3 regions of the Enterobacter chengduensis genome follow, and region 2 is predicted to be linked to each of the others. Evidence: predicted binding sites of a transcription regulator. Region 2 holds the regulator's gene; each other region holds the start of a gene.
What was found. The regulator Fur, encoded in region 2, represses iron uptake genes when iron is present. The targets are predictions, from matches to a motif close to ATAATAATGAGAACNACTATCAA.

Region 1 (9,751 bases), 2.2 Mb from region 2:
AGCAGTTGAACCTGAGCCGTTGCGCCTGGCATGAGGCGTTGCAGGTTGTTGATCAGCTCTGCGCCCGCCTCCTCAAGCGCCGTTAAGGGCATCGACGGCAGGCTTTCGAGAATAAACCACATGGACTGCGCTTCGCTATCAAGACGGGTGCGTACCCCCTGTCGCCAGTTCCAGCGGCGGCAGGTGACGCCGAGGTCGTCGCGCCAGATAACCTCGCCCGGCTCCGGATATTCCACCATCGGCTGGCCCTCTTTAAAGGTATCGAAAGGTTCATGACCTTCGGCCAGCGTCAGGCGCGGCGCACCGGAGTAGGCCGCGAGATTCTCGCCCCCTACCGGAATGGCGTAGCGAATACTCACTGCGTTATAGATATCCACGACCGGATCTAACGACGGCAGCGAGCCGTCTTTTAAGACCCGCTTGCGCAGGGCCGCGGCGGAGCAGGGCGTGCGCTTCGGTTTCGCGCCGAAGGCTTTAAATACCTCATCCCAGTTTGAGAGGTGCGCATCTGCCCAAGGCACATCATCATTCAACACCTGCTGGCAGGCCTGCGCCAGCGCGGCAGGGGCGATCTCTGGATGGGTAATCGCCGCGGCTTCAACCAGAATGCTCAGCGCCCGAAAGCCCGGGGCAATTCCGGCAAGACGCGGATCTATTGACGGCGTAACGAGAGACATAAATAATCCTGTATTGACTGTTTTATACCATGGTAGTGACCAATGACTGATAAAGTCAATATAATGACTGTGCAGGGAGCCGATGTTGCCCAGGTAAGCCTGGCCGTGGCGAACCGCATCCGCAACTGGCGTAAAGATAAAAAAATGTCGCTGGACGAGCTGTCCCGCCGCGCCAGCGTCAGCAAAGGGATGCTGGTTGAGATTGAGAAAGGGGCAGCGAACCCCAGCATTGCCATCTTGTGCAAGCTGGCCGCCGCGCTCGGCGTGTCGGTGGCGGATATTGTCAACGTCTCCAGCGAGCCGGTTGTACACGTTATTGAAGAACAGGCCATCCCGGTGCTGTGGCAGGGTGAACAGGGTGGTTACGCCAGACTGCTGGCAGGTACAGCGGGCCCGGATATGATTGAGCTGTGGCAGTGGGAAATGCAGCCGGGGGAGTGCTTCACCTCTCCGGGGCACCCGGCGGGAACCTGTGAGCTGCTGCACGTAAACGCGGGCGTGTTAACCCTGACGGTGGACGAGACGGTAACGCGGGTAGCTGCCGGGGCGTCGGCGGTGGCCAAAACGGAAGCGGCGCACGGCTATGCCAATGCTGGCGATACCGTGCTTCACTTCACCATGACCGTGGCGGAGTTTCACCGATAAAAAGTAGGCCGGGTAAGCGTTAGCGCCACCCGGCATTTTATTACGCCTCTTCCACGCTCACCCGCAGCGCGGCCAGCGCTTTACGCGCCGCCTTCAGCACCTGCTCGCACTGCTCGACGGTCAGCGTCAGCGGGGGTTCAACCCGGATGGTTTTCGAGTTATTGAGCGTGCCGGCCACCAGCACCCGCTGGCGGAACATCTCGCTCGCGAAGCTGTAGCCAATTTCGTTATCAACAAACTCAATCGCCATCAGCATCCCCTTGCCGCGCGCCTCCTGCACCAGGTCCGGGTATTCCCGGCCCAGCTGGCGGAAGCCGTCCAGCAGCATGTCGCCTTTCTGCTCCGCCTGCGCGGGCAGGTTTTGCTCCAGCAGCACGTTGATTGTCGCCAGCGCGGCCGCACAGGCCAGCGGGTTACCGCCAAAGGTGGTGGTATGCAGGAACGGGTTGTCGAACAGCACCGAGAAGACTTCTTCGGTGGCGACCGTCGCACCAATTGGCATCACGCCGCCGCCGAGCGCCTTCGCCAGGCACAGAATGTCCGGCTGAACGTTTTCGTGCTCGCAGGCAAACATCTTGCCGGTGCGCCCCATTCCGGTCTGCACTTCGTCGAGGATCAGCAGCGCGCCAAACTCATCGCACAGCTGACGCACGGCAGGCAGATAGCCCTGCGGAGGGAGGATCACGCCGCCTTCGCCCTGAATCGGCTCCAGGATCACCGCCGCCACGTCATCGCCGGTTTTACGGCATTCACTCAGCGCGGTGCGCATGGCGTTGATGTCGCCAAACGGCACGTGGCGGAAGCCCGGCAGCAGCGGCATAAACGGCTTGCGGAAGGTGGATTTAGCGGTCGCCGACAGTGCGCCCAGGGATTTACCGTGGAACGCGCCGCTGGTGGCAATGAAGGTGAATTTCCCGCGCGGCGACTGGTACGCTTTGGCGAGCTTAATCGCCGCTTCGACCGATTCCGTGCCGCTGTTGCTAAAGAAGCTGTATTTCAGTTTGCCGGGCGTTAGGGCCGCCAGGGTTTTCGCGAGCATGGCGCGAAGCGGGTCGAGCAGTTCCTGGCTATGGAGAGGTTGTTTCGCAAGTTGATTCTGTACGGCGGAAACCACAACTGGATTACGGTGCCCCACGTTGAAGATACCAAAACCACCAAGGCAATCGATAAACTCCTGTCCCTGGGTGTCGACAAGCGTGTTCAGACTTCCCGCTTGCCACTCTACGGCTCCGTAATCCCCGCCGGCGGTAACAGATTTGCGATACTCCAGAAATCCTGGATTGACGTGCTCTTTAAAGTAATCAATGACCTCTCGGTTAAGCTGTTTCATCTCCTCATGATCGAGCGTTCGCTTCTCAATGAGATTCAGTGCGTGCGCGGTACAGGCAAGAGCCGAGGCGCTGGAAGGTAACCTGTTCAAAATGTGCTCCCGGGGATCGCGTATCACATGATACTGGTTTAAGTATTGCAGGGATTACGCCACTTCAGATGCCATAACGAAAATCGGGATAAACGCCAGGTTAAAATAATGTTGCACAATATTTAATCATGCCGATAGAAGCCAAACGGTATTTAGCGGTACAGACCAGAGAGTAAAAGACAGGGGAGAAGCGAGCCGCTGCACTAAAGAAGAGCATAGGCTGCAACTTAAGTGGGCGTTAACGGGTCATGCTTTGTAGGTAATTTCTTGCTGAAAGTATTAGAAATCAATGGATTAAAAAATCGTACAAAAAGTATGGTTTAAGTCAAATCTGCGATCTCCATCAAGTTTAACAACTAAAGATAAATTGTTTACCGCCGAAAAAACATTGACCCACAAAATTAACATTCAAATAACCTGCAAGGGATGCACGCCATGTCCTCTCCAACCTATGTCACCCAGAATGAATATCCTCTGGACGATGACACCACCTTAATGTCTACCACAGACGTCCACAGCTACATTACCCACGCCAACGACACCTTTGTGCAGGTGAGCGGCTATCAGCTGGATGAGCTAACGGGCCAGCCGCACAATATGGTGCGCCATCCCGATATGCCAAAAGCCGCGTTTGCCGATATGTGGTACACGCTGCAGCAGGGCGAGCCGTGGAGCGGGATTGTCAAAAATCGACGCAAAAACGGTGACCACTACTGGGTGCGTGCTAACGCGGTGCCGATGGTGCGCCGCGGGCAGGTGACGGGCTATATGTCGATTCGTACCCGAGCCACCGCGGAAGAGATTGCCGCCGTGGAGCCGCTCTACCGGGCGCTGAACGACGGGCGCTGTAAAAAGCGAATTCACAAAGGGCTGGTGGTGGGCAAGGGCTGGCTGGGCAAACTGCCGGCCATGCCGCTGCGCTGGCGCGTGCGCAGCGTGATGGCGGCGCTCTTTGCCCTCCTCGCCGCTACGCTGGTAACGACCTCCGCAGGCTGGGCACCGCTCGCGGCGGCGGCGGCGGTGATGCTGCTGGGAACCGTGCTGTTTGAACAACAGATTGTCCGTCCGGTAGAAAATGTGGCGCGACAGGCGCTGAGGGTGGCCACCGGCGAGCGCAACAGCGTGCAGCACCTGAACCGCAGCGACGAGATGGGGCTGACGCTGCGTGCGGTAGGGCAGCTTGGCCTGATGTGCCGCTGGTTGATTAATGACGTTTCGAGTCAGGTGGTGAGCGTCCGTGACGGCAGCGACAGGCTGGCGCAGGGGAATGACGATCTCAACGATCGCACGCGTCAGACCGTGGCGAACGTGCAGCAGACCGTTGCGACGATGAACCAGATGGCCGCGTCGGTGCAGAGCAACTCCGAAACCGCCGCCGAGGTGGATAAACTTTCCGTAGCCGCGAGCAGCGCGGCGACGAAGGGCGGCAATGCCATGCAGACCGTCGTCAAAACCATGGACGACATCGCCGACAGCACGCAGCGAATTGGCTCGATCACCTCCCTGATTAACGACATTGCCTTCCAGACCAATATTCTGGCGCTCAATGCGGCAGTTGAAGCGGCACGGGCAGGCGAGCAGGGGAAAGGGTTTGCCGTGGTCGCAGGTGAAGTCCGCCATCTCGCCAGCCGCAGCGCCAGCGCCGCGAATGATATTCGTAAACTCATTGATGCCAGCGCCAGCAAGGTGCAGTCCGGCTCTGAGCAGGTACACGCCGCAGGCCGCACGATGGACGATATTGTCGAGCAGGTGAAAAACGTGACGCAGCTTATCGCCCAGATCAGCCACGCGACCTCCGAGCAGGCAACCGGGCTGTCAGAGCTGACCCGTTCGGTGGCCGAACTCGACAGCATCACGCAGAAAAACGCCGACCTGGTTGAGGAGAGCGCGCACATTTCGTCCATGGTGAAACACCGCGCCGGGCGTCTTAAGGATGCGGTGACCGTGCTCCATTGAGTCAGTCATGTTCCAATAAAGCCGTTTATTCCGTAAGGAATAAGCGGTTTTTTAACGTCTGCTTGTGACTATTGCTGAGTTTTATTGTTAAGTTAATATTAAATAACTAAAGAAAGTGCCTCAGTTATTTATCCCTGCCTAAGTCAGTTATTCAGCGTGCTATTTCGAAAATTACCCCTCTGGTGGTCTGGTAACGATCGATGTGGCGATATTAATAGTCTGTACCTATCCATTGTGGTGATTATGAAATAAAAAAACGATCAAAGTCATAAAGTTAGCAAAATCGTTACCGATAACAGCGATCGTCTGAGAAATAATCACATCGATGGAGAAAATATGTTCTTACATGACGTAAAGATCGGCACGAAATTATTTCTGGCATTTGGGTTCTTTATTGTCCTGATGGCGATCAGCGCGAGCCTGTCTCTGCTGAGCCTGAACCGGGCAAATAACGGGATGCAATCCATTATTACCAGTGATTATCCAACCACGGTAAAAGCGAACCAGTTAATCGATAATTTCCAGGAATTTATTAGCACGCAACAGCTGATGCTGCTGGACGAGCAGGGGACCTACACGGGGCAATCTCAGCAGCACCTGAAAGAGATCAGCGAGCACATCACGGTGATCCTGGGCGAGCTAAACAACGTGTTGCAGGATCAGAAGTCCCAGCAGGTGCTGGCGGATATCCGCAGCGTGCGCCAGCAGTATCTGGACTCGCGCTACCGCATCCTGCAGGCGGTGCAGAACAACAACCGTGCGGGTGCCATTCAGGAGATGATGACCACCACCCTCGCCGTGCAGCAGGCTTATAAAGCGAAGGTGAAGGAGCTGATTGCCATTCAAAACGGCGAGATGCAGAGCGCAGGCGCGCAGGTCGAAGAGGATTTCAGGTCTAATCGCCTGCTGCTGATCCTGATTACGCTCTTTAGCGTCGCGGCAGGCAGCCTGATCGGCTGGTTTATCGTGCGCGCTATCACCCGTCCGCTCGGCGAGGCGGTGCATTTTGCTAAAGCCATTTCAGAAGGCGATCTAACGGGCAGCATCACGCCGCACGGCAAAGATGAAACGGGCCTGCTGCTGCATGCGCTGATGGAGATGAAAACGCGTCTGCTGGACATTGTGCAGCAGGTGCAGACCGGCTCGGAGAATATCTCCAGCGCGGCCGCGCAGATTGTCGCCGGGAACCAGGATCTGGCCGCGCGCACGGAAGAGCAGGCCAGTTCCGTTGAACAGACCGCCGCCTCGATGGAGCAGATCACCGCGACGGTGAAAAATACGGCCTCGCATACCGGCGAAGCGACCAACCTCTCGGCGGATGCCGCCACGGTGGTCAAAAACAACGGCGAGATGATGAAGCAGGTGACCAGCAAAATGCGCCTGATTAACGAAACGTCGAACCGGATGTCCGACATTATCGACCTGATCGACGCCATTGCTTTCCAGACCAACATTCTGGCGCTGAACGCGGCGGTGGAAGCGGCGCGCGCCGGTGAGCACGGCCGCGGCTTTGCGGTGGTCGCCGGAGAGGTGCGCCAGCTTGCCCAGAAGAGCGCGTCGTCTGCCAGCGAAATCCGCGAGCTGATTGAGAGCTCAACCAGCCAGACCCAGGACGGGATGAACCTGGTCGAAAAAGCGAGCGCGCTGATCAACGGGATGGTGGGCAACGTGGAGGAGATGGACGTGATTCTGCGCGAAATTCGCCAGGCCAGCCACGAGCAGACGGAAGGCATTTCGCAGATTAACAGCGCGATTGGCCTGATTGATGCCACCACCCAGCAGAACTCTGCGCTGGTGGAGGAGTCCGTCGCGGCGGCGGCATCGCTTAACGAACAGGCGATGCACCTGAAAGAGCTGGTACGCGTCTTCCGCGTGAGCGAGCACGCACCGGCTTAATCCATCTGGGAGATCTCAAGCGCCGCGCGGTCGATGACGCCGATAATCTGTCTGAGCTGCGCGTCGCTGAGATCGCCCTGATTCACCTTCAGGTCTAGCACCGCTTTGAAGTTATCCAGCGCCCGCTTCATCTGCGGGTTTTTTCGCAGCTGAAAACCGACGCCGCGCGCTTTGATCCGCACCTGGATCTGCTCCAGCTGTTCCCGGTTTTCGTCCAGCCAGCCTTGTCCTTCAGCGGTGATCGTAATCTTCTTACGCCCGTTCTCTTCTTCCGTAATGGTGATAAAGGTCTGATCCTGAAGATAATCCAGGGTTGGGTAGATGACGCCCGGGCTTGGCGTGTAGTTTCCCTGGGTCAGGTTCTCGATCTCTTTGATCAGCTCGTAGCCGTGGCTCGCGCTGCGGGTCAGGATATCGAGAATGACCAGCCGCAGATCGCCGTGGCCGAAAAAGCGCGGCCGACGCCCGCCGCCTTCGTGTTCGTGTCGCATACCAGGTCCTTAAATTTGATATATCTAAACTATATCTAAGATATATTCAGATGCAATCTAAAAGATCTTGCATTTTTCCTTATTAGTAATCATTATCATTTAAAAATTGATTTAGATATATCGTATTCACCAGAGAAGGGGCTAAAAATGGCATCTACCCGTTATCCACAGCGTGTTCGTAACGATCTGCGTTTTCGCGAGCTGACGGTGCTCCGCGTTGAGCGCGTTAGCGCGGGTTTCCAGCGTATTGTGTTAGGCGGCGAGGCGCTGGAGGGGTTTAGCTCCCGCGGCTTCGACGACCACACCAAAGTCTTTTTCCCGGCACCCGGGGCAACGTTTGTACCGCCGGTAGTGACCGATGAAGGCATTGACTGGGGCGACGGCGTGCGTCCGCAGGCGCGCGACTATACGCCCCTGTACGATGAGTCCCGTCATGAACTGGCGTTGGATTTCTTCATTCATGACGGCGGCATTGCCAGCAACTGGGCGCTAAACGCGAAAGCAGGGGACAAGCTGACCATCGGCGGCCCGCGCGGTTCGCTGGTGGTGCCGGAGGATTACGCCTGGCAGCTGTACGCGTGCGATGAATCCGGCATGCCCGCGCTGCGCCGACGCTTGGAGGCGATTGCGAAACTGCCGGTTCGCCCGAACGTTCATGCGGTCGTGACGGTCGGGGATGAATCGTATAAGGCCTATCTGGCGCACCTGAGCGAGTTCAATATCACCTGGGTGGTAGGCCACAGCGAGCAGGCAGTCGCGGACCATCTGGCGGCGCTGACCGTTCCGGGGGACGACTACTTTATCTGGCTGACCGGAGAAGGGAAGGTGGTGAAAAGCCTGAGCCGTCAGTTTGAAACCGACGACATTGACCCTCAGCTGGTGCGTGCCAGCGCGTACTGGCACGCCAAATAATCAGGCTGCCGAATCCAGCTGCGCTTCGTTCACCTGATGTTCGAGCGAGGCGCGAACCTCGCGCAGCGCTTTTTCCTGCTGGGCAAAGTACGCTTCCATGTTGCTCAGCGAGGAGACCAGCAGCCAGGACTCCTCTTTCTCCAGCTCAGCCAGCTCGTTTACCAGGGTGTCGATCTGCTCGCGGACCTGGGCCATTTTCTTGCGGATACGTTCCAGATCGTTCAGCCTGTCGCTTGCCATTAATGGCTCGAAGCCCTGCTGCAGGCGGGCCACGAGCGAGCGAATGGCTTTCACATCGCCGCGCTGCTTCGCCTGGTTGAGCTGCACCATCATGCTGTTGGCTTCTTCTTTCAGATCGTCCGCCACCAGGTCCGGGTGGCAGAGCTTGCTCGCCTGCCGCCAGAGACGCTTGAGTTCGTTCTGATCTTCTTCTGAAAGATGCTTCCCTTTCCGCAGCCGCACCTCGGCATCGTGATGCTGCTCACGATACTTCTCGTACTCTTCGTTAGCGTCGTCGCGCGCCTGACGCGCAGGCTCCTCTTCGCGCGTTAAGCCGCTCTCCAGCTCCAGCGCTTCGGCCAGCAGGTTGGCAATCAGATTGCTTTGCTGCTCCAGATGCTTACGCGCCTCAGCGGCCTGGACGGAGTCGGCCGGGAGATCGCGCCAGCGCTGGGTGAGCGTCGCCAGCACCTCCACCGCCTGCGCCATATAGCGCTGGCAGCGACGGTAATCTTCCTCGCGACGACGCGCTTCCGCCTGCTGACGGCGCAGGTTGAGCTCGGCCAGCGTTTTACGCAGGGCGAGGATCTGCTGCATCAGCGGCCCGAGGCGCGAGAAGTAGAGGTCGTTAAACTCATCAAGCTGCTGCACGCGGGCGTTGCGGCGGTCAATGAGATCGCGCAGACGCTCTTCCAGCGCCTTCAGCTCCAGCTTGCTGGCGGCCACCTGCGGGTCGCGCCACGGGGTTACGGCGCGCTGGCCCTGGAGCCACGCGGTAATGGCCGCCATCGCCGCGGTGTAGTTCTTCTCCTCAAGCGCCACGACGATTGCCTGTAGCTCATCGTCAAACGCTTCATTTTTCAGGCGTGTCAGCTGGCTCTGGATGATGTCGTCATCTTCCAGCTCAATGGCATTTTTAATGATTTCTAGCCGTTTGATCGGTGTGCTCATGATGCCTTTCGCTTTGGCGCTTAAGTATTTGAGTTAAGGTTAGTTGTTGTAAACGCTACAGGAAATAATACACACGGATGATGATCGGCGCGATGGGGGATTTCTTTAATATTGCTTTAGTTTGCATCCCTGCAAAAATCTGAAAATGCGCCAGAAATGTCCTTGTTCTCTTTGTTGATATATGCACTATTTACTTTTTGAAATAAGTTGCTCGTTTTTTAACAGTCAAGTTTGAAAGCGGACTTTGAGCGGAGAGTCATAGTGTTAGGGAAAACATCTGCACGCACGCTGCTGGCGGCCATCCAGCTACTGGTGCCGGGCATCGCACTCGCCGCCCCGTTGTCGCCGGCCGATCGCACCACCATTCAGCAGCAACAGCAGCAGTTGCTTGATGAGAACCAGCGCCAGCGTGAAGAACTGGAGCGCAGCGTGGCGTTACCGCGTCCCGTATCTCCCGACAGTACCGCGACCCCACAAGGCCCCTGTTTTGCTATCTCGCGCATCGAGCTGACGGGTGCCAGTCTTCTGTCTCCGTTAGCTCAAGAACGGCTGGTTGCGCCGTGGCTGAATCAGTGTCTTGATAT
Region 2 (9,751 bases):
GCGCGTGATGATGAACCCGCAGGACGCGAACTACGCCTACCTGCGCGGTGAGGTTGAACTCGTCTCCCTGCGCGACGCGGAAGGCCGCATCGCCGCCGAAGGCGCCCTGCCCTATCCGCCGGGGGTGCTGTGCGTGGTCCCGGGCGAAGTCTGGGGCGGCTCCGTGCTGCGCTACTTTACCGCGCTGGAAGAAGGCATCAACCTGCTGCCGGGCTTTGCGCCAGAGCTGCAGGGCGTGTACGTCGAAGAGTGTGAGGGGCGCAAACAGGTTCGCTGCAACGTCATTAAACAACCCGCCGCTCGGCCCGCGCTGCTGAAAGGAGAGACAGTATGAGTAAGTCTAACAAGATGGGCGTGGTGCAGCTGACCATCCTCACCATGGTCAACATGATGGGGTCCGGGATCATCATGCTGCCCACCAAGCTGGCCGAAGTGGGCACCATTTCGATTATCTCCTGGCTGGTGACGGCTGTGGGGTCAATGGCGCTGGCGTGGGCGTTTGCCAAGTGCGGCATGTTCAGCCGCAAGTCCGGCGGGATGGGTGGCTATGCCGAATACGCCTTTGGCAAGTCGGGCAACTTTATGGCCAACTATACCTACGGCGTGTCGCTGCTGATCGCCAACGTGGCGATTGCCATCTCCGCCGTGGGCTACGGGACGGAGCTGTTTGGCGCGACGCTCAGCCCGGTCCAGATTGGGCTGGCGACCATCGGGGTGCTGTGGATCTGCACCGTGGCTAACTTTGGCGGCGCGCGTATCACCGGACAGCTCAGCAGCATCACCGTCTGGGGCGTGATTATTCCGGTTGTCGGCCTGTGCGTCATCGGCTGGTTCTGGTTCAGCCCGACCCTGTACGCCAACTCCTGGAACCCGCACCATGTGCCGTTCTTTACCGCGGTCGGCTCTTCTATCGCCATGACGCTCTGGGCCTTCCTGGGTCTGGAATCGGCCTGCGCGAACGCGGAAGTGGTAGAAAACCCTGAGAAGAACGTGCCGATTGCGGTCCTCGGCGGCACGCTCGGCGCGGCGGCGATCTATATCGTCTCGACGAACGTGATTGCGGGCATCGTGCCGAATATGGATCTGGCTAACTCCACGGCGCCGTTCGGGCTGGCCTTCGCCCAGATGTTCACCCCGGAAGTGGGGAAAGTGATTATGGGCCTGATGGTGATGTCCTGCTGCGGTTCGCTTCTCGGCTGGCAGTTCACCATCGCGCAGGTGTTTAAATCCTCGGCTGACGAAGGCTACTTCCCGAAAATCTTCTCCCGCGTGACCAAAGCGGATGCGCCGGTGCAGGGCATGCTGGCGATCGTGATTTTCCAGAGCGGATTGTCGCTGATGACCATCAGCCCGTCGCTGAACAGCCAGTTCAACGTGCTGGTCAACCTGGCGGTGGTGACGAACATCATTCCGTACATTCTGTCGATGGCCGCGCTGGTGATTATTCAGAAGGTCGCGAAGGTGGATCCGGGCAAAGCGAGAGTGGCGAATATCGTGGCGCTGATTGGGGCAATCTACAGCTTCTACGCGCTCTACTCGTCCGGCGAGGAAGCGATGCTCTACGGCGCGATGGTGACCTTTATGGGCTGGACGCTGTACGGTCTGGTGTCACCGCGGTTTGAGTTGAAGAACAAACATAGTTAGGTCAAAGCAAAACGGCAACCCGAGGGTTGCCGTTTTTAATGTTTTCTCCCTCTCCCCGTGGGAGAGGGCCGGGGTGAGGGCATCAGCCCGCACCAAACACCACTTACGCGTTTTTCAGCACTTCGCTGACAATCTCTACCGCTTCTTTCTCAATCTGCTGGCGATGCTCAGCGCCGAGGAAGCTTTCGCAATAGATTTTATACGCGTCTTCCGTACCGGACGGACGCGCGGCGAACCAGCCGTTGTCGGTCATCACTTTCAGACCGCCGATGGAGGCGCCGTTGCCCGGTGCCGCCGTCAGACGCGCGGTGATCGGGTCGCCTGCCAGAGTGCTTGCGCTGACCATCTCCGGAGAGAGTTTAGACAGGGCCGCTTTCTGGGCTGAGGTCGCGCTGGCCTGGATACGGTTGTAGCTTGGCGCACCGAAGCGTGCCGCCAGGTCATTGTAATGTTCCTGCGGGTTTTTACCGGTGACCGCGGTGATTTCCGCCGCCAGCAGGCACATGATGATGCCGTCTTTATCGGTTGACCATGGCGTGCCGTCGAAGCGCAGGAAGGATGCCCCGGCGCTCTCTTCGCCACCAAAACCAAAGCTGCCGTCGTGCAGACCGTCAACGAACCATTTGAAGCCCACCGGCACTTCCACCAGCTTGCGGCCCAGCGCGTCAACCACGCGGTCGATCATCGCGGAGGAAACCAGCGTTTTACCGACGGCCACCTCTTTGCCCCACTGCGGACGATGCTGGAACAGGTAGTTGATCGCCACGGCCAGATAATGGTTCGGGTTCATCAGCCCGGCAGGGGTGACGATGCCGTGACGGTCATAATCCGGGTCGTTCGCAAACGCCAGGTCGAATTTATCGCGCAGCGCCAGCAGGCCCGCCATCGCGCACTCGGAGGAGCAGTCCATGCGGATCGCGCCGTCTTTGTCCAGATGCATAAAGCGGAAGGTCTGATCGACGTGATCGTTCACGATGGTCAGATCCAGCTTGTAGTGCTCGGCGATGCGCTTCCAGTATTCGATACCGGAGCCGCCCAGCGGATCCACGCCCAGCTTCAGGCCGGCTTTCTGGATTGCCGCCATATCGACGATATCCGCCAGCCCTTCCACGAACGGCTGAACCAGATCCTGCTCTTTCACGTGGCCCGACGCCATGGCCGCATCCAGAGAAATGCGGTTCACGCCTTTCAAACCATCAGCCAGAAGCGCGTTCGCACGATCTTCCACCACTTTGGTGACGTTGGTGTCTGCCGGACCGCCGTTAGGCGGATTGTATTTGATACCACCGTCTTCCGGCGGGTTGTGGGATGGCGTGATAACGATACCGTCAGCCAGCGCGCCACCTTTTTTGTTGTGCACCAGGATGGCGTTAGAGACCGCAGGCGTTGGGGTGAAGCCGTTGTTCTCCTGAACAATCACGTCGACACCGTTTGCCGCCAGCACTTCCAGCACGGAGATGAACGCCGGTTCAGACAGCGCATGGGTGTCTTTCCCCACGTAGCACGGACCGGTAACGCCGTTTTTAGCGCGCTCTTCCGCAATGGCCTGAGCAATGGCCAGAATGTGCGGTTCGTTAAAGCTATGGCGTGCCGCGCTGCCGCGGTGGCCGGATGTACCAAACTTCACTGCGTGTTCTGCGTTGCCCACGACCGGTTTCAGCACGTAATACTGCGCGGTCAGCTGAGCGACGTTAATCAAATCGCTTTGTTGTGCAGGTTGGCCTGCACGGCTGTGATTTGCCATTACCGGGTCCTTCTGATGCAAGGGTTAAATTGTACCGCAAACCTTTTCAATCAATTCCGCAGGGAACTGCATGGACTGCATGATGTGTTCAATCATGCTGCACTTGCGGCCCGTGTTGGTATTGGTGATCACCCAGTATGGGGTGCCAGGGACATGTTTAGGTTTGGTTTGGTTGCCATTTTGCAGCAGCGTCTGCTCGTCGCCCGCGAAATAGACGCGGGTACGGCCGTGCAGCGACTCGGTCGCCTCAGCAAACGCTTTGTTATCCAGGGAATAAAGTGTAGACAGCACCAGCATAAAACGGTTAACCGCCTTTTTCTGCTCAGCGTATTCGTCGGAGAGCAGCAGTTCGCGCACCGCGCGGACTTTATCTTTTACCGGCGTCACGGCAGGTTTTGCTTGTGCAACAACGCTCGGCTGAGACACGACATCTTTGGTGACTGGGGTAGCAGGCTGTGAAGCGGCGGAAATTTTAAGCATGCGCCGTAAAATGTCGGACGCGCTCTCCCCGATATGCCGCGTCTGGCTGGCAATATACTGATAGAGTTCGTCATCAACTTCGATTGTTTTCATCTTAATCCAGTGCGATATCTTATCTGAATACAAGTCATTGGGATTATAAGGTCAAATCCCAACAGCGGATAGCGTCAAACCAGGTTGGCGGCAAAAGTCAGATTAAACTGGAACCTTGCGGCCGGGCGGCAGAATGGTCAACATGATACCCTAACCTGACATACGTAAAAAAAGAACTTTGCCATGAAATTGAATACCCGAGCGCAAACTGCACAATCGCCGAACAATAATTCTCCCATCGTACTGGTTCACGGCCTTTTTGGCAGCCTGGATAACCTCGGCGTGCTGGCGCGCGATCTGGTTACCGACCACGATATTGTGCAGGTCGATATGCGCAATCACGGTCTTTCCGGGCGTTCGGACGAGATGACCTACGCCGCGATGGCGCACGACCTGCTGGATACGCTGGACGCCAACGGTCTGCAAAAGGTGACGCTCATTGGGCATTCAATGGGGGGCAAAGCGGTAATGGCCCTGACGGCGCTGGCGCCGGAGCGTATCAGCGGCCTAGTGGTGATTGACGTCGCGCCCGTGGATTATGACGTCCGCCGTCACGACGAGATTTTTGCCGCCATTGATGCGGTCACAGAAGCGGGTGTCGCGACACGCCAACAGGCGGCTGCCGTCATGCGTGAGCATCTTGATGAAGAGGGCGTCGTGCAGTTTCTGCTGAAGTCGTTTGTTGACGGACAGTGGCGTTTTAACGTGCCGGTACTCTGGGACCAGTACAACAATATCGTAGGCTGGGAAAGCGTCCCCGCCTGGCCGCACCCTACCCTCTTCATTCGCGGCGGTCACTCCCCTTACGTTACCGATGCGTACCGCGACGCCATACTGGCGCAATTCCCGCAGGCTCGCGCCCACGTGATTGCCGGTGCCGGACACTGGGTGCATGCGGAAAAACCGGAAGCCGTTCTGCGCGCCATCCGCCGCTATCTCGCTGATACGGCAAATTGATTAAAAAGGAAGCGACTGGAAGACTGCGGGCTTCCAGTCGTTGGCGTGCCGTTTTTGGTGATGTATGATGGCGCGCTTATCGCCCGGGCATTAGCAGGGCGGCGTGTTTCCCCCGAAGTCTCAGAATCATGGCCAAAGAACAAACGGACCGTACGACACTAGATCTGTTCGCGAACGAGCGTCGCCCGGGACGACCCAAGACGAATCCGCTTTCGCGCGATGAACAGCTGCGTATCAATAAACGCAACCAGCTTAAACGCGATAAAAATCGTGGGCTTAAGCGTGTCGAACTGAAGCTGAACGCCGACGCCGTCGATGCGCTTAACGAGCTGGCCGACGCGCGAAATATCAGCCGCAGCGAGCTCATTGAAGAGATGCTGATCGCCCAGCTTGAGACGTTACGCCGCCAGGCATAAGTCTGAAAATCCCCTTTATCGCCCTTTTCATGTAGCACAGAGTGCAGTCCTGCGCGATAGCTGTTTCCGCAGGGTTGCCAGTTCTGCTATTATTGCCCTTATCCGTGGCCGAATTGCGCCACCATACTATTAAGTTTCAAGAGGTTATTTTACTCATGGCAATCATCGGCATTTTCTTTGGCAGTGATACCGGCAATACCGAAAATATCGCAAAAAACATTCAGAAACAGCTCGGTAAAGACGTTGCTGATGTGCATGACATCGCCAAGAGCAGCAAAGAAGATCTGGAAGGCTATGACATTCTGCTGCTGGGTATCCCAACCTGGTACTACGGTGAAGCCCAGTGCGACTGGGATGATTTCTTCCCGACGCTGGAAGAAGTGGACTTCAACGGTAAGCTGGTCGCCCTGTTTGGCTGCGGCGATCAGGAAGACTACGCCGAATACTTCTGTGATGCGCTGGGCACCATCCGCGATATCATTGAGCCGAATGGCGCGGTTATCGTAGGCCACTGGCCGACCGCCGGTTACCACTTCGAAGCCTCTAAAGGCCTGGCCGATGACGATCACTTCGTGGGTCTGGCCATCGACGAAGACCGCCAGCCAGAACTGACCGCCGAGCGCGTTGAGAAGTGGGTGAAGCAGATCCGTGAAGAACTTCACCTGGACGCGATTCTTAACGCCTGATTTTTATCGCGGCGCAACCGCGGTTGCGCCCATGCCCCAGGTCAAACCGATTAAATTAATTGCTACAATCTTTTAACTTTTTCGCCCAGACCTGTACAATGTCTCCCTGATAAAATGGGTTTTCCATTGAGCAAGTTTGTTGGTGATACCCCATTTTTATAAGCATATTTTGCCTGAGACTTGCAGTTTTCATTTAGCCATGGCAGTTCTATAATGAGACGCATTATCCCAAGTGCATTTTCTGTCACTTCCTACAGAAGTGAATCGTTTAGCAACAGGACAGATTCCGCATGACTGACAACAATACCGCATTAAAGAAGGCTGGCCTGAAAGTTACGCTTCCTCGGTTAAAAATCCTCGAAGTGCTTCAGGGTCCAGACAATCACCATGTCAGTGCGGAAGACCTTTATAAACGTCTTATCGACATGGGTGAAGAGATTGGGCTGGCTACCGTTTATCGCGTGCTGAACCAGTTTGATGACGCGGGCATTGTTACCCGTCATAATTTCGAGGGCGGTAAATCTGTCTTCGAACTGACCCAGCAGCAGCACCACGATCACCTGATCTGCCTCGACTGCGGCAAGGTCATTGAATTTAGCGATGACTCCATCGAAGCGCGCCAGCGTGAAATCGCCGCGCGTCACGGCATCCGTCTGACCAACCACAGCCTGTACCTTTACGGTCACTGTGCTGAAGGCGATTGCCGCGAAGACGACCATGCGCACGATGCGAAATAATCGAGTGTTTATACTCTGAGCCAGCCGTAAGGTTGGCTTTTTTTTGCCTTAAAAAGCCCGGTAAGCGCAGCGCCACCGGGCGTAAAACAGCTCATTAGTTATTATTGCTGCGAATTTCCTGCCAGATCTTATCGCAACGCTTCGCCACTTCCTGATCGTTACCGGTTTTACGCGCCTGAATACAGGCCTGGTAATCCATCACGCGGACGTTCTCCTGCGTCGCGAACTGCTCATGCGCTTTCTCTTTCTTGAGCACGTTCAGCACGCTCTGACAGGCTTCAATTTTTTCCGGCGAGCCCTCTGCAGTATTTATGCAGGCGCTATACGCCTCCTTCAGACGGGAGTCTTCTTTCGGTGCCTGCGTCTGGGTACACGCCACCAGCCCCGACGCCAGCAGCGCGACGATTACGATTTTTTTCATCATGTGCAGTCTCCATACCGGCGGGGCTCAGCCCGCCGGACGATTCATCAGAAGATGGTGAATGGGGCAATAACCATGAATTTCACGTCACGTTCATCCTGGAAGATGTTGCCGTAGCCGCCCGCATAGCTTGGGATATCGGAGTGGTTGTCGTACTGGGTGAAGTGCAGTTTGAACATCGTCCCTTTCGCGCGGCCATCCTGCAGGGTATAGATAGCATCAAGGCTGTAGGAAGACTCTTTCAGGCGATAGTTGGGATCGTAGTATGCGTCCGGCGTTGCCATATCGGCAGGTTTTGCATCCCAGGCGTAAGCGTAAGAAGCGCCCACCGCCCAGCCAGGCAGGTTCCAGTTTTTCAGGTCGTACATGGCGCCGAAGAAGACCGCTTTCTCGCCGTCGGCGTTGAAGTCTGAACGGTTATCCCACCAGATATCAAGACGACCGTTGGATGAGGCATAGGTCGGGGTCATACGCTGCAGGAAGTAGCCCTGCTGCCCTTCCGCCTTCACCCATGTGCCTTCCAGACGCAAATCAACCTGACCGACCTTATAGCCGAAGGTTAACGCCTGCAGCCACGCGGTGCCGTCATAAATGTCATTGACGCCGCCGTCGCTGACCTTGTCACGCGTACCGTAGAACTGGTAGCTGGTGCTCAGCGGGCTGCCTGCGATATCAAATTTGTAGCTGGCTTTAGCAAAATACTGATCGATATAGCCTTCCGCCTGACCAAATGCGGCTTCCAGTACCAGATCGTTTTTGAAGTCATACTTCGCGCCCAGCGAGTGCAGGTAATCGACTTTGGTTTTCTTATCGTTCTGGTAGAACTTGTCCATCTCAATGTGCCACGGTGCTTTATACTCGTTGGTCCACATATAGGAGAAGCTCAGCGCCCCCGCATCACCGTAGTCAAAGTTAGCCCCGGCTTCCGCCCCCTGATAGGTGCCCGGCATAAAGCTCCAGTGCGGGGCTAACAGGGTCTGGCCGGTTGGCTGGATGTATCCGCCGCGCGCCCATACCGGACCGTACTTAAATTTCGCAGCCGCTTTGTAAAGGCTGATACCGCTCTTATCCCCGGACCAGTCTTCATCATAGGCTTTGTTGCTGGAGGAGAAGGCGATTTCGTTCGGGTGGCCGCTGTCGCCGTTTTCCGCCATTTCGATTGCGGTAAACGCAGCAATATCCAGACCGAACATATCGGCGGCATAGCCTGACTGGAAGTCCAGGTTGGCGTTCCAGGTGGAGTGTGAAAGGTTGGTTTTATATTTGTCTTCGTTGACGTCTTTACGGTCACGCTCGCGCTGCCAGTAATAGATACCGCCCGTGAGGGTAGAATCGTCGATGAACCCTGCCGCTTTCGCTTCTGGCGTCACCACCAGGCCCGACATTGCTGTCACACCGGCAATAGCCAGCGCCAGCGCACTACGTTTGCCACTGAACGTACGCATAGATTATTCCTCTTTGACGAATTAAAACGCCTGAAACGGCGTAAATAAAAAAGACCAAATGGTCAGGGGTAGTTTTAAATACCCTCGAATTAACTACCGTCTTTAGGTTATTTTTCGCGACGCGAATTATCAATGCTTTTCAGCGGGCAAAAGTCAGGATTATGACGAAGTGCACATAATTGGTAGTGCTTTGTAACATTTGCAGTAAAGCGAGGAATGACGGGGAATTGTCAGGTATTTCAGTTAGTAGACGCGGGATTACTTTTCTTTTTTATAACCTTTTTGATTTTCGTAATGACACAAACTTTTTTTTGAAAAATAAGTAGCACCTCATTGACCTGTTATTTTCATAAGGCTGCTTTAGGCCCTGGCTTAATACCCTGATCGTTATATAAAAAAACGCCGCATAGTGCGGCGTTTGTCTCTCATTGACCAGAGCAGCAATATTATTCGCCGATCTTCGTCCAGGTGTCACGCAGGCCGACGGTACGGTTAAATACCGGTTTTTCCGCCGTGCTGTAACGGCTGTCCAGGCAGAAGTAACCTTCGCGTTCAAACTGGAACGCTTTGCCTGCTTCAGCCGCTTTCAGGGACGGCTCAGCGTAGCCCTGCTTGATGACCAGAGATTCCGGATTGATGGTCGCCAGGAAGTCTTCCGCCGCACCTGGGTTAGGCACGCTGAACAGACGATCGTACAGACGGATCTCTACCGGCAGCGCGTGAGATGCGCTCACCCAGTGAATAACGCCTTTCACCTTGCGGCCATCGGCAGGATCCTTGCTCAGCGTTTCCGCATCGTAAGAACAGAAGATGGTGGTGATATTTCCTTCTGCATCTTTCTCAACGCGCTCGGCTTTGATCACGTAAGCGTTACGCAGACGCACTTCTTTACCCAGCACCAGACGCTTGTACTGCTTGTTGGCTTCTTCGCGGAAGTCAGCGCGGTCAATCCAGATCTCGCCGCTGAACGGCACGTCACGGCTGCCCATTTCCGGTTTGTTCGGATGGTTAGGCATGGCAACCAGCTCGCTCGCCCCCTGCGGATAGTTTTCGATAACCAGCTTCACCGGGTCGATAACCGCCATCGCACGCGGGGCGTTCTCGTTCAGGTCTTCGCGAATGCAGGAC
Region 3 (9,751 bases), 660 kb from region 2:
TTGTCGTTATGGTTTCTGGTGCGCTGGTACCAAGCGGAACGACCAATACTGCATCCGTTCACGTGCTGTAATAATTCACGAACGAATTAATTTTGATAAAAAGCGCCCAATGGGCGCTTTTTTTATTCCCGGCATTAGCCAAAGTCATTCAAATTGCAAATCGGGTTTTTCTATTTAATTGCGAATTATCTAAGACGAATCCGATGATAAATACCTTTTTTTACTTATATTTTTGCTCCAAAAGGGTCGATTCGATGCTTCTTTGAGCGAACGATCAAAAATAGGTGAATTCCCATCAAAAAAATATTCTCAACCCAAAAAACTTTGTGTAATACTTGTAACGCTACATGGAGATTAACTCAATCTAGAGGGTATTAATAATGAATCGTACTAAACTGGTACTGGGCGCGGTAATCCTGGGTTCTACTCTGCTGGCTGGTTGCTCCAGCAACGCTAAAATCGATCAGCTGTCTTCTGACGTTCAGACTCTGAACGCTAAAGTTGACCAGCTGAGCAACGACGTGAACGCAATGCGTTCCGACGTTCAGGCTGCTAAAGACGACGCAGCTCGCGCTAACCAGCGTCTGGACAACCAGGCTACTAAATACCGTAAGTAATAGTACCTGTTAATAAAATGGCGCACATTGTGCGCCATTTTTTTTGCCCGCGTCAAACCACTACTGCGTCACCTTCTCCCCTTCCTCTTCCGCGACCGCTGCGGATACCCGGCTGTTCTGCACCGACAACACGCTATTGCTGGCCGACGGACCGCTGCCCGACGACACCAATACCGGGATCCCGGCACGACGTGACAGGGCTTTATCAATCAGCGCCCTATCGCTCCCGGACTGAGAAACAAAGGTCGCGAAGTCTGCGGAATGGGTAATGGGCGAAACCTGCGGATTTTCACCTTCAACCTGCGCCAGCGGGCGGTGAACCTCTATATAGCGTTTACCATCCGGCTCCACGGAAAACTTCACGGGTTCATTGATAATCTGTACCCGCGTGCCCACCCGCACCTGTTCGAACAGGGCCTTAATGTCCGGGGCATTCATCCGCATACAGCCGGAGCTGACGCGCAGGCCGACGCTGTCCGGCGCGCTGGTGCCGTGAATGAGATATTCCCCATTTCCCACGCCTAAACGCAGGGCGAAGCGTCCCAGAGGGTTATTTGGCCCGGCAGGAACCACCGGGGGCAGTTTAATGCCCTGCTCGAGAGAGCGTGCTCTGATGCCCGGCGTGGGCGTCCAGGTAGGGTTAGGGATTTTCTGACTCACGCGCGTGGTCGTCACCGGCGTTTCCAGCCCCAGCTGTCCGATGCCGAGCGGAAAGACCTGAACGATGTTTTCACCCGGCGGGAAGTAGTAAAGCCGAAGCTCTGCGAGATTAACGACAATGCCCTCGCGCGGCGTGTCCGGCAGCAGCATCTGCGACGGGATGGTAATCACGGTACCCGGCGCGGGGTTGACCGGCGCTATCGTATTGTTCGTTTCCAGAATCACCTGCGCCGCCGTATTAAACCGGCGGGCGATGGTCTGCAGCTTATTATCCCCTTCCTGTATCGTGTAGGTTTGATTTTGCCCAATCAGGCGACTGCCTGCGGGCGGCAAGGGATAGTCCATCGCGCAGGCCGAATTAACGGCACCGAGCGAACTGAGGAGTAATAGCGTTATAACAGACGCGCGCTTCATGCTGAGATTCCTTATTCACTGACAGAACGCCAGAAAGCTGAAAAACCAGCGAGGCGGGAACCACCTCGCGAAACAGAATGAATGCTGTTCTGTAAGTCTAGCTAAGGATTGCCGCTTTGGCGCGAATGGCGCGAATCATCGCTTCCAGCCCCTGAGAACGGGACGGCGTGAGGTGCTGGGTCAGGGCCATTTTTTCAAACCACGGCCGAACATCAAACGCGACGATATCCTGCGCCGACATCTGCTGGTAAAGGCTGAAGACGACCGCAATAAGCCCTTTAACAATGGCCGCATCGCTGTCGCCGCGTAATTCGATAGTGCCGTCATCCGACTGCGCCATCACAATCCACACCTGGCTCTGACAGCCCTGAATGCTGTTCGCCGGGCTATGCGCCTCTTCGCCGAGCGGCGGCAGGCGCTGCCCCAGCTCAATGATATAGAGATACTTCTCTTCCCAGTTTGCGCAACGCGAAAAGTTACGCAGCAATTTATCTTTATCCGGCAGTTCCGCCATCGTATGCCTCTCCGTTAGCCCAGCAGCTGGTGGATGCGCTTAAGCCCCGCCACCAGCCTGTCGACCTCTTCCGTTGTGTTGTACATCACCAGCGACGCGCGGCACATGGCCGGTACCTGGTAAAACGCCATCAGCGGCATAGCGCAGTGGTGACCGGTGCGCACGGCCACGCCGTAATTATCGAGGAAACTGCCCACGTCATAGGCGTGATGCTTCCCGAGATTGAACGCAATCACCCCCTGACGATCGGCAGGCCCATAAAGGGTCAAATCCGGCACGCTGGCAAGCTCCGCCAGCGCATAGTGCATCAGCAGCTGTTCGTACTCCTGGATGGCGTCAAGGCCAATTGCAGAGACGTAAGAGACCGCCGCGCCCAGGCCGATAATCCCGCCGGTGTTGGGCGTCCCCGCCTCAAAACGCCACGGTGCGCGGGCATAGGTCGTGCCTTCCGTCAGGCTGACGGTGGCGATCATCGACCCGCCACCTTCCCACGGCGGCATCGCCTGCAGGATATCTTCTTTCACGTACAGCACGCCAATCCCGGTCGGCCCGTAAAGCTTATGGCCTGAGAACACGTAGAAATCGCAGTCCAGCGCCTGGACGTCAACGGCGTGGTGCATCACCGCCTGGGCGCCGTCAATCAGCACCTTCGCGCCAGCCTGATGGGCTTTCTCAACAATCTCTGCCACCGGGTTTTCCGTTCCCAGCACGTTGGACACCTGGGTAACCGCCACCAGCCGCGTGCGGTCATCCAGCAGCGCGTCAAGCTGCTCGAGCTGCAGCGTCCCGTCGACATTCATCGGGATCACACGAAGCTGCGCCCCCACGCGCTCGCAGAGCATCTGCCACGGCACGATGTTGGCGTGGTGCTCCATCTGGGTGATGATGATGTTATCCCCCGCGTGGACCTGCGCGTTGCCCCAGCTGTTGGCAACCAGGTTGATCCCTTCGGTGGTTCCGCGCACGAAGACCAGCTCTTCAGGCGAACGGGCATTGAGGAAAGCGGCCAGCTGCGTGCGCACGTTTTCCATCCGCTGGGTCGCCTCGGCGCTCAGGGTATGGATACCGCGGTGCACGGCGGCGTAGCCGTGGCGATAAAATTCGGCCTCCGCATCCACCACCTGATTCGGCTTCTGGGCGCTGGCCGCGCTGTCCAGATAGGCCAGCGGCAGACCGTTAACTTCACGGGTCAGAACCGGAAAATCTGCCCGTACTTTCTCGACGGGAAAACTCATGCTTCGCCTCCAGGCAGACGCCGACCGATTCGCGCCAGCACCTGCTGTTTTAAGTCACCATCGTGCAGCGCTTCCGTCAGTTCGGCGGCAAACGCATAAATAATCATCTTCTGCGCCGCCTGCTGGTCGATACCGCGGGAACGCAGGTAGAACATCTGCTCGTCGTCGATGCGCCCCACCGTCGCGCCGTGGCTGCACTTCACGTCGTCGGCGTAGATCTCCAGCTGCGGCTTAGTGTCCACTTCCGCCAGGCGCCCCAGCAGCAGATTGTTGTTGGTCATCTGCCCGTCGGTTTTAATGGCGTGCTGCGCCACGTTGATCAGGCCGTTAAACACCGCGCGGCCTCTGTCGCTGACGATGGTTTTATGCAGCTGGCGGCTGTTGCAGTAGCCCTTGTTGTGCTCCAGCCAGGTGCGCGTGTCGCAGACTTCTGACTTGACCGGCATCGCAAGGCTATTAATGCGCAGCGTGGTGTTTTCACCGTTAAGCTGCGTGCTGGTATTGTGGCGCAGCACCGCTCCGCCGAGCAGGAAGCTATGGCTGTACGCGGCGGCATCCTGACCCAGGACAATGTCGTTATGGGCAAAGTGGTGGCTCTGGGCATTCTCAAACGCCAGTTTGACGTGGTGAAGTTGGGCATTAGCGGCAACGTTCATCGTCAGACGCGACCCGGTAAAGTGCCGCGTCTCGTTGAGGCTAACGTAATGTTCGATAACCGTGGCCTCTGCCCCCTCCGCCAGCTCAAGATGGTGGCGATAGTGCGCGGTGTTAATTTCGTCGCCGTCCAGACCCTGGGTGACGTGCATCAGCAGCAGCGGCTTTGCCGGACGCTGGTTTCGCTTCACGCGGATGTGCGTCACCCCGCGGGCCAGGCTCTCGGTCAGGTGCAGGAACACTTCGGGCTGAACCGGGGCGCTCAGGGGCTGGCGATCGTCGTTGACCTCAACCTCAAATCCGCTCGCCTCGGGAGCGTCGCTCAGATCCGGGCGGTACTCGCCGTCGACAAACACCAGGCGCACCGCATCCACGCGCAGAGCAAGCGCGTCGCGCTGCGCAGGCGCAAGCTCCGCCAGACGGGTCACGAATTCGGCGTTGAGCAGGCCATCAAGCGGTGTGTATTTCCAGTTCTCGTGCTTGCGCGTCGGCAGGCCGAGACGCAGCATCTGCTGCAGATGCTGCTGCGCCTGCTCAGAGCGCGTACCGCCCTGGGCTTCAAACAGCCTGTGCCACTGCTGGAGCGCATTACTGCTGTTCGGTAAGCCAGCCATAGCCCTGCTCCTCCAGTTGTTTAACCAGCGTGAAATCACCGGATTTCACAATACGCCCCTGGTAAAGCACGTGGACGTAATCCGGCTTGATGTAGTCCAGAATGCGCTGGTAGTGGGTGACGATAATGAACGAACGCCTGCCGTCGCGCAGGGCGTTTACCCCGTCAGCGACAATCTTCAGGGCATCGATATCCAGACCGGAGTCGGTCTCATCCAGAATGCACAGCTCGGGCTCCAGAACCGCCATCTGCAGGATGTCGTTACGCTTCTTCTCGCCGCCGGAAAAACCGACGTTCACCGAGCGGGTGAGCAAATCTTCCGGCATTTTCAGCAGCTTGATTTTCTCTTCCATTAAATCCTGGAAGTCGAAGCGGTCCAGCGCCTCCAGCCCGCGATATTTTCGCACCGCGTTCAGCGCCGTCTGCAGGAAGAACTGGTTGCTGACGCCCGGAATTTCAACCGGGTACTGGAAGGCCATAAAGATGCCCTCGCCCGCGCGGTCTTCCGGCGACATCTCCAGCAGATCTTTGCCGTTAAACTCCACCGAGCCGTGGGTCACCTCGTAATCTTCGCGGCCCGCCAGCGTCGCAGAAAGCGTGCTTTTCCCGGAACCGTTCGGCCCCATGATGGCGTGAACTTCGCCCGGCTTGACGTCAAAATTGAGGCCACGCAGGATGGCTTTATCTTCTACGCTGACCTGTAAATCTTTAATGCTTAACATGTGCTTTCCTTAACCGACGCTGTGTTCAAGACTAATGGCGAGGAGTTTCTGGGCTTCAACGGCAAATTCCAGCGGCAGTTCAGAGAACACGTCCTTACAGAAGCCGTTTACAATCATCGAGATGGCGTCTTCTTCGCCGATCCCGCGCTGCAGGCAGTAGAAGAGCTGATCTTCCCCAATCCGCGACGTGGTCGCCTCGTGCTCAAGCTGGGCCGTGTTGTTACGGCACTCAACGTACGGGAAGGTATGCGCCCCGCAGTCTGCCCCAATCAGCATCGAGTCACACTGGGTAAAGTTTCGCGCATTGGTCGCCGTGGGCATGATTTTCACCAGCCCGCGATAGCTGTTCTGGCTGTGGCCGGCGGAGATCCCTTTCGAGATGATGGTGGATTTGGTGTTTTTACCGATGTGGATCATCTTGGTGCCGGTATCGGCCTGCTGATGGCCGCTGGTGAGCGCCACCGAGTAGAACTCGCCGATGGAGTTATCCCCGCGCAGGATACAGCTCGGGTATTTCCAGGTAATGGCAGAGCCGGTTTCCGACTGGGTCCACGACATCTTGCTGTTTTCGCCTTCGCACAGCGCGCGCTTGGTGACGAAGTTCAGGATACCGCCGGTATTGCCGTCCCCCGGGAACCAGTTTTGCACCGTGGAGTATTTCACCTCGGCGTCTTTGTGGATGATGACCTCTACCACCGCAGCGTGCAGCTGGTAGCTATCACGGACCGGGGCGGAGCACCCTTCGATGTAGCTGACGTAGCTGCCTTCATCCGCCACCAGAATCGTCCGTTCGAACTGGCCGGTTTTTTCGGCGTTAATGCGGAAATAGGTGGAAAGCTCCATCGGGCAGCGCACGCCCTTCGGCACGTAGATAAAGGTGCCGTCAGAGGCCACCGCCGCGTTGAGCGCCGCAAAGAAGTTGTCGTTAGAGGGCACCACGGTCCCGATGTACTTTCTCACCAGTTCAGGATGATCGTGGATCGCTTCGCCGAAGGAGCAGAAGATGATCCCCTGCTCTGCCAGCTTCTCGCGGTAGGTAGTTGCCACAGAGACAGAGTCGAAAATAGCGTCAACCGCCACCTCTTTCCCTTCGCGCACCGGCACGCCCAGCTGGTTAAAGGCCTCTTCCACCTCTTTGCTGAGGAAACCGTTGTCCGCGCCGGTTTGCTGCACCGCGCCGGGCTGCGAGGCGCAGGCGTCATCGCAGCTGCCGCAGGACGGCGCAGAGTAGTAGCTGTAGTCCTGATAGTTCAGCTTGTCATAATGCGCTTTCAGCCAGTGCGGCTCTTCCATCTCCAGCCAGGCGCGGAAGGCGCTCAGGCGAAACTCAAGCATCCACTCGGGCTCGTTACGTTTCGCCGAGATCGCCCGCACGACGTCTTCATTGATGCCTTTTGCCAGCTCATCGGTCTGCAGCTGGGTGAAGAACCCCTCTTTGTAGTTGAGGTGCCCACCGCTCCAGGTATTTACTTCACTCGTTGCTTCAGTATTCCGAGACATAGTTCCGCCTATACCCCAAAGCTTTCGCCGCAGCCGCATTCGTTCTGGGCTTTCGGGTTATGAAATTTAAACAGCTGGTTTAAGCCTTCGCGGACGTAGTCCACTTCGGTGCCATCTATGAACGGCATGGCCTGCAGCGCGACGTACAGCTTCGCGCCGTCGGTCTCGAACACGAGGTCATCTTTTTCGGGTTCGGTGACGGTATCGAGCACGTAGCCGAAACCTGCGCAGCCGGTCTGTTTGACGCCCAAACGCACGCCGAGGATCTCCGGCTTTTTCGCCACCAGCTCGTGAATATGTGCCGCCGCCGCTGGCGTGAGCGTTAAACCGCGCCAGGCAAAATCGGCAGGATTAAAGGTTTCTGAATGCAGTTCCATAGGTCCACCTCATCTGATAAGCCATCAGGGCATAACGCCATGTTAGTGATAACGATTATCACTTCAACCCCCTGTCAGCAGGGGCATTCGGTTAAACCGCCCTTTTTGACTACTTTTATTAAGCATAGACCCTGTGGCAGGATGCAGGCAGGATGGATTTAATTGTTCAATGCATTGATTAATAATGCATTTTGTTATGGGGTTTGAGGCGAAGAGAAGAAAAGTAAAATATGCATCGGAAATGCCTATTTTTGAGATAGCCTCTACTCAGAAAAGAACAAAAACAAAAAAAGGCCCTCAAGGCCTCTTAAACTTAGTGATGAAAGGTGACAGCAAATCCCTGCTCACGCCAGTGATCGAGCTGTTCCTGCTGCCGAGGCGTGGGGGATTTCCCCGTCCAGACAAAGATTTTTTGGCCCGGGAACAGTTCAGGACGCGGCGAATCAATGGGTTCTGCCAGAACGTCAATGTGCCAGCCTTTCTGCGATAAGCGCGCGGCTTCCAGCCACAGGTGGGTGCGATCGTCGCACTCCCAGCCAATCAGGAGAGCGTCTTTACCGGCTTTTTTTCGGGACTCCGCCAGGATGGAGATCGCGAATTCAATCAATACGCCGTCGAGCAGGCTCGCCATATGGCGAACGGTATTTTGATCCTGGTTCATCCGCTGACGGACGGGTGAGATGATATTGTCAATCAGCGCATCCGTCGCGTGATCGCGGCGGAACTCGGCTATTTTGGCGCGCAGCTTTGCCGGGCTGGCGTAACGTAGAACGGTCATCATCTCTTCCTGGAAAGAGGCCCAGTTGCCCTGCGTCAACACTTCCTTATTTTCCAGCAAGGCTTTCACTTTGCCGACCGAAACGCCGCTTTTCATCAGGCGTTTGATCTCTTCAATACGCAGGATATCTTCATCGTCAAACTGACGATGACCCCCTTCGCTGCGCTGCGGCTTCAACAATCCATAACGGCGCTGCCAGGCACGCAGCGTAACGGGGTTGATACCGCATCGTTCGGCCACTTCGCCGATAATGTAATAGGCCATTAACTCCCTCACGCTCAGAACTTCCATACCTAACTACACCAACCTTATCAGATTGTACATACCATTTGTATAACTAAGACCGCATTTTGCTCAGGTGAACGGACCGCTTGCCCCCTCACCTGTTAGTACATTGTTGTATAAAATTTGCCATTCGTACAGCTAACTCTACCTGGCAGTGTATAGCTTTATCAAAATTCGAACTTTTTCTCAGGCCACGCAATCGCCGGAATGCCGCCGTGCCGGGGGCTGGCAAAAAGATGTCCCTGGAATTGGGAAATTCCCGCAGATTCCAGCCACATCCACTCTTCCGCCTTCTCTACGCCCACCGCGCAGAACTGAATTTCCAGCGAGGAACAGCATTTGATGATCGACTGAATAATGGCCTGTCGGGGGCCGCTTTTATGCACGTTTGCCACCAGATCGCGATTAATCTTAATTCTGTCCGGCTGGAACTGGGCCAGCAGCTGGAGTCCCGCAAAACCGGCGCCAAAGTGATCGATCGTCACGCTGATGCCCGCGCTTTTAAGCTGCCTGACCGAATCGGTGAATTCGTCAAAACGGGAAATGGCTTCGCTTTCGGTAAACTCCACCACAATTTGCTCGGGTACAAATCCGTTTGCTTCAATCGCGGTGAGCAGAAAATCCACGGCGTTGGGGATGTTAACCAGCGTCATGGGCAGCAGGTTCAGGGATAGCGTCTGGTTCTGCAGCCCCAGCGCGCTGGCCATGGCGAGCGCCACCTGTTTGCTTTGTAAATCCGAGGCATAGACGTCGGGGCGATGCGCGAAATAGGCTCCCGGCGAGTCGCCGTCAGGCGTGCGGATAAGCGCCTCCCAGGAGACGACCTGCTGCATAAACGGGTCAACTATCGGCTGGAATGCAAAGCTGCAGTCTGCCCCCTTCGCGACCACCTCCGGCTGCGCGGATAAGGCCGTCTCTTCGGGAACGAAATCCCATGAATCCGCCGGCGGCAGCTCAAAGTAGTTGGCTTTTTCCGTGGCCTCGACAAAGGTGCGGAAAAACTGCAGAGGGCGATCGTTATACGTCAGCTGGTAGCGCGTCGTGCCTTTGTCCAGCACCTGCTGCAGTACCTCATCCCTGTCGAAGTTGCGCAAATCAAAAAGCTCCATACCCACGTTGCCAAAGCGTCGGACAGGCCCGTGATCGCGCATCAGCTCTACCACGTTATGGTGGCGCGGGTCGTTGCAAATCTGATCATAAATGGCAGACACGTGTTCCACTGGCCCTTCAAGCAATTGAAAAAAATGTGTGCCGTTAAACAGCAGGATCCCCGTGACATTGGATTGCCGATTTTTACTATTTGCAGCAGCGACCATTGATTCCAGCGCTTTCACCGGAACGTCCTCGCAGATATGACTGCGGTAAATGATGGTAGTGAGCAT

Region 1: the regulator Fur is predicted to act here: its motif matches at 7,162-7,184, upstream of FY206_RS21295 (siderophore-interacting protein).
Region 3: the regulator Fur is predicted to act here: its motif matches at 7,346-7,368, upstream of sufA (Fe-S cluster assembly scaffold SufA).

What each region holds. Positions count from the first base shown of each region.
Region 1 is NZ_CP043318.1:4,397,386-4,407,136, reverse strand. It holds gene FY206_RS21325 (B3/B4 domain-containing protein) at 1-677, opposite strand, end outside; gene FY206_RS21320 (helix-turn-helix domain-containing protein) at 720-1,322, shown strand; gene ygjG (putrescine aminotransferase) at 1,363-2,742, opposite strand; gene FY206_RS21310 (methyl-accepting chemotaxis protein) at 3,178-4,698, shown strand; gene FY206_RS21305 (methyl-accepting chemotaxis protein) at 5,035-6,594, shown strand; gene FY206_RS21300 (PadR family transcriptional regulator) at 6,591-7,085, opposite strand; gene FY206_RS21295 (siderophore-interacting protein) at 7,233-7,997, shown strand; gene FY206_RS21290 (coiled-coil domain-containing protein) at 7,998-9,167, opposite strand; partial or broken gene FY206_RS21285 (POTRA domain-containing protein) at 9,456-9,751, shown strand, end outside.
Region 2 is NZ_CP043318.1:1,522,306-1,532,056, reverse strand. It holds gene speF (ornithine decarboxylase SpeF) at 1-334, shown strand, start outside; gene potE (putrescine-ornithine antiporter) at 331-1,644, shown strand; gene pgm (phosphoglucomutase (alpha-D-glucose-1,6-bisphosphate-dependent)) at 1,748-3,388, opposite strand; gene seqA (replication initiation negative regulator SeqA) at 3,413-3,961, opposite strand; gene ybfF (esterase) at 4,145-4,918, shown strand; gene ybfE (LexA regulated protein) at 5,047-5,334, shown strand; gene fldA (flavodoxin FldA) at 5,490-6,020, shown strand; gene fur (ferric iron uptake transcriptional regulator) at 6,311-6,757, shown strand; gene chiQ (ChiQ/YbfN family lipoprotein) at 6,852-7,178, opposite strand; gene chiP (chitoporin ChiP) at 7,226-8,623, opposite strand; gene glnS (glutamine--tRNA ligase) at 9,070-9,751, opposite strand, start outside.
Region 3 is NZ_CP043318.1:2,185,094-2,194,844, reverse strand. It holds gene pykF (pyruvate kinase PykF) at 1-71, shown strand, start outside; gene lpp (murein lipoprotein Lpp) at 381-617, shown strand; gene ldtE (L,D-transpeptidase LdtE) at 678-1,691, opposite strand; gene sufE (cysteine desulfuration protein SufE) at 1,789-2,205, opposite strand; gene sufS (cysteine desulfurase SufS) at 2,220-3,440, opposite strand; gene sufD (Fe-S cluster assembly protein SufD) at 3,437-4,708, opposite strand; gene sufC (Fe-S cluster assembly ATPase SufC) at 4,683-5,429, opposite strand; gene sufB (Fe-S cluster assembly protein SufB) at 5,439-6,929, opposite strand; gene sufA (Fe-S cluster assembly scaffold SufA) at 6,938-7,306, opposite strand; gene FY206_RS10770 (MerR family transcriptional regulator) at 7,620-8,348, opposite strand; gene FY206_RS10765 (diguanylate phosphodiesterase) at 8,537-9,751, opposite strand.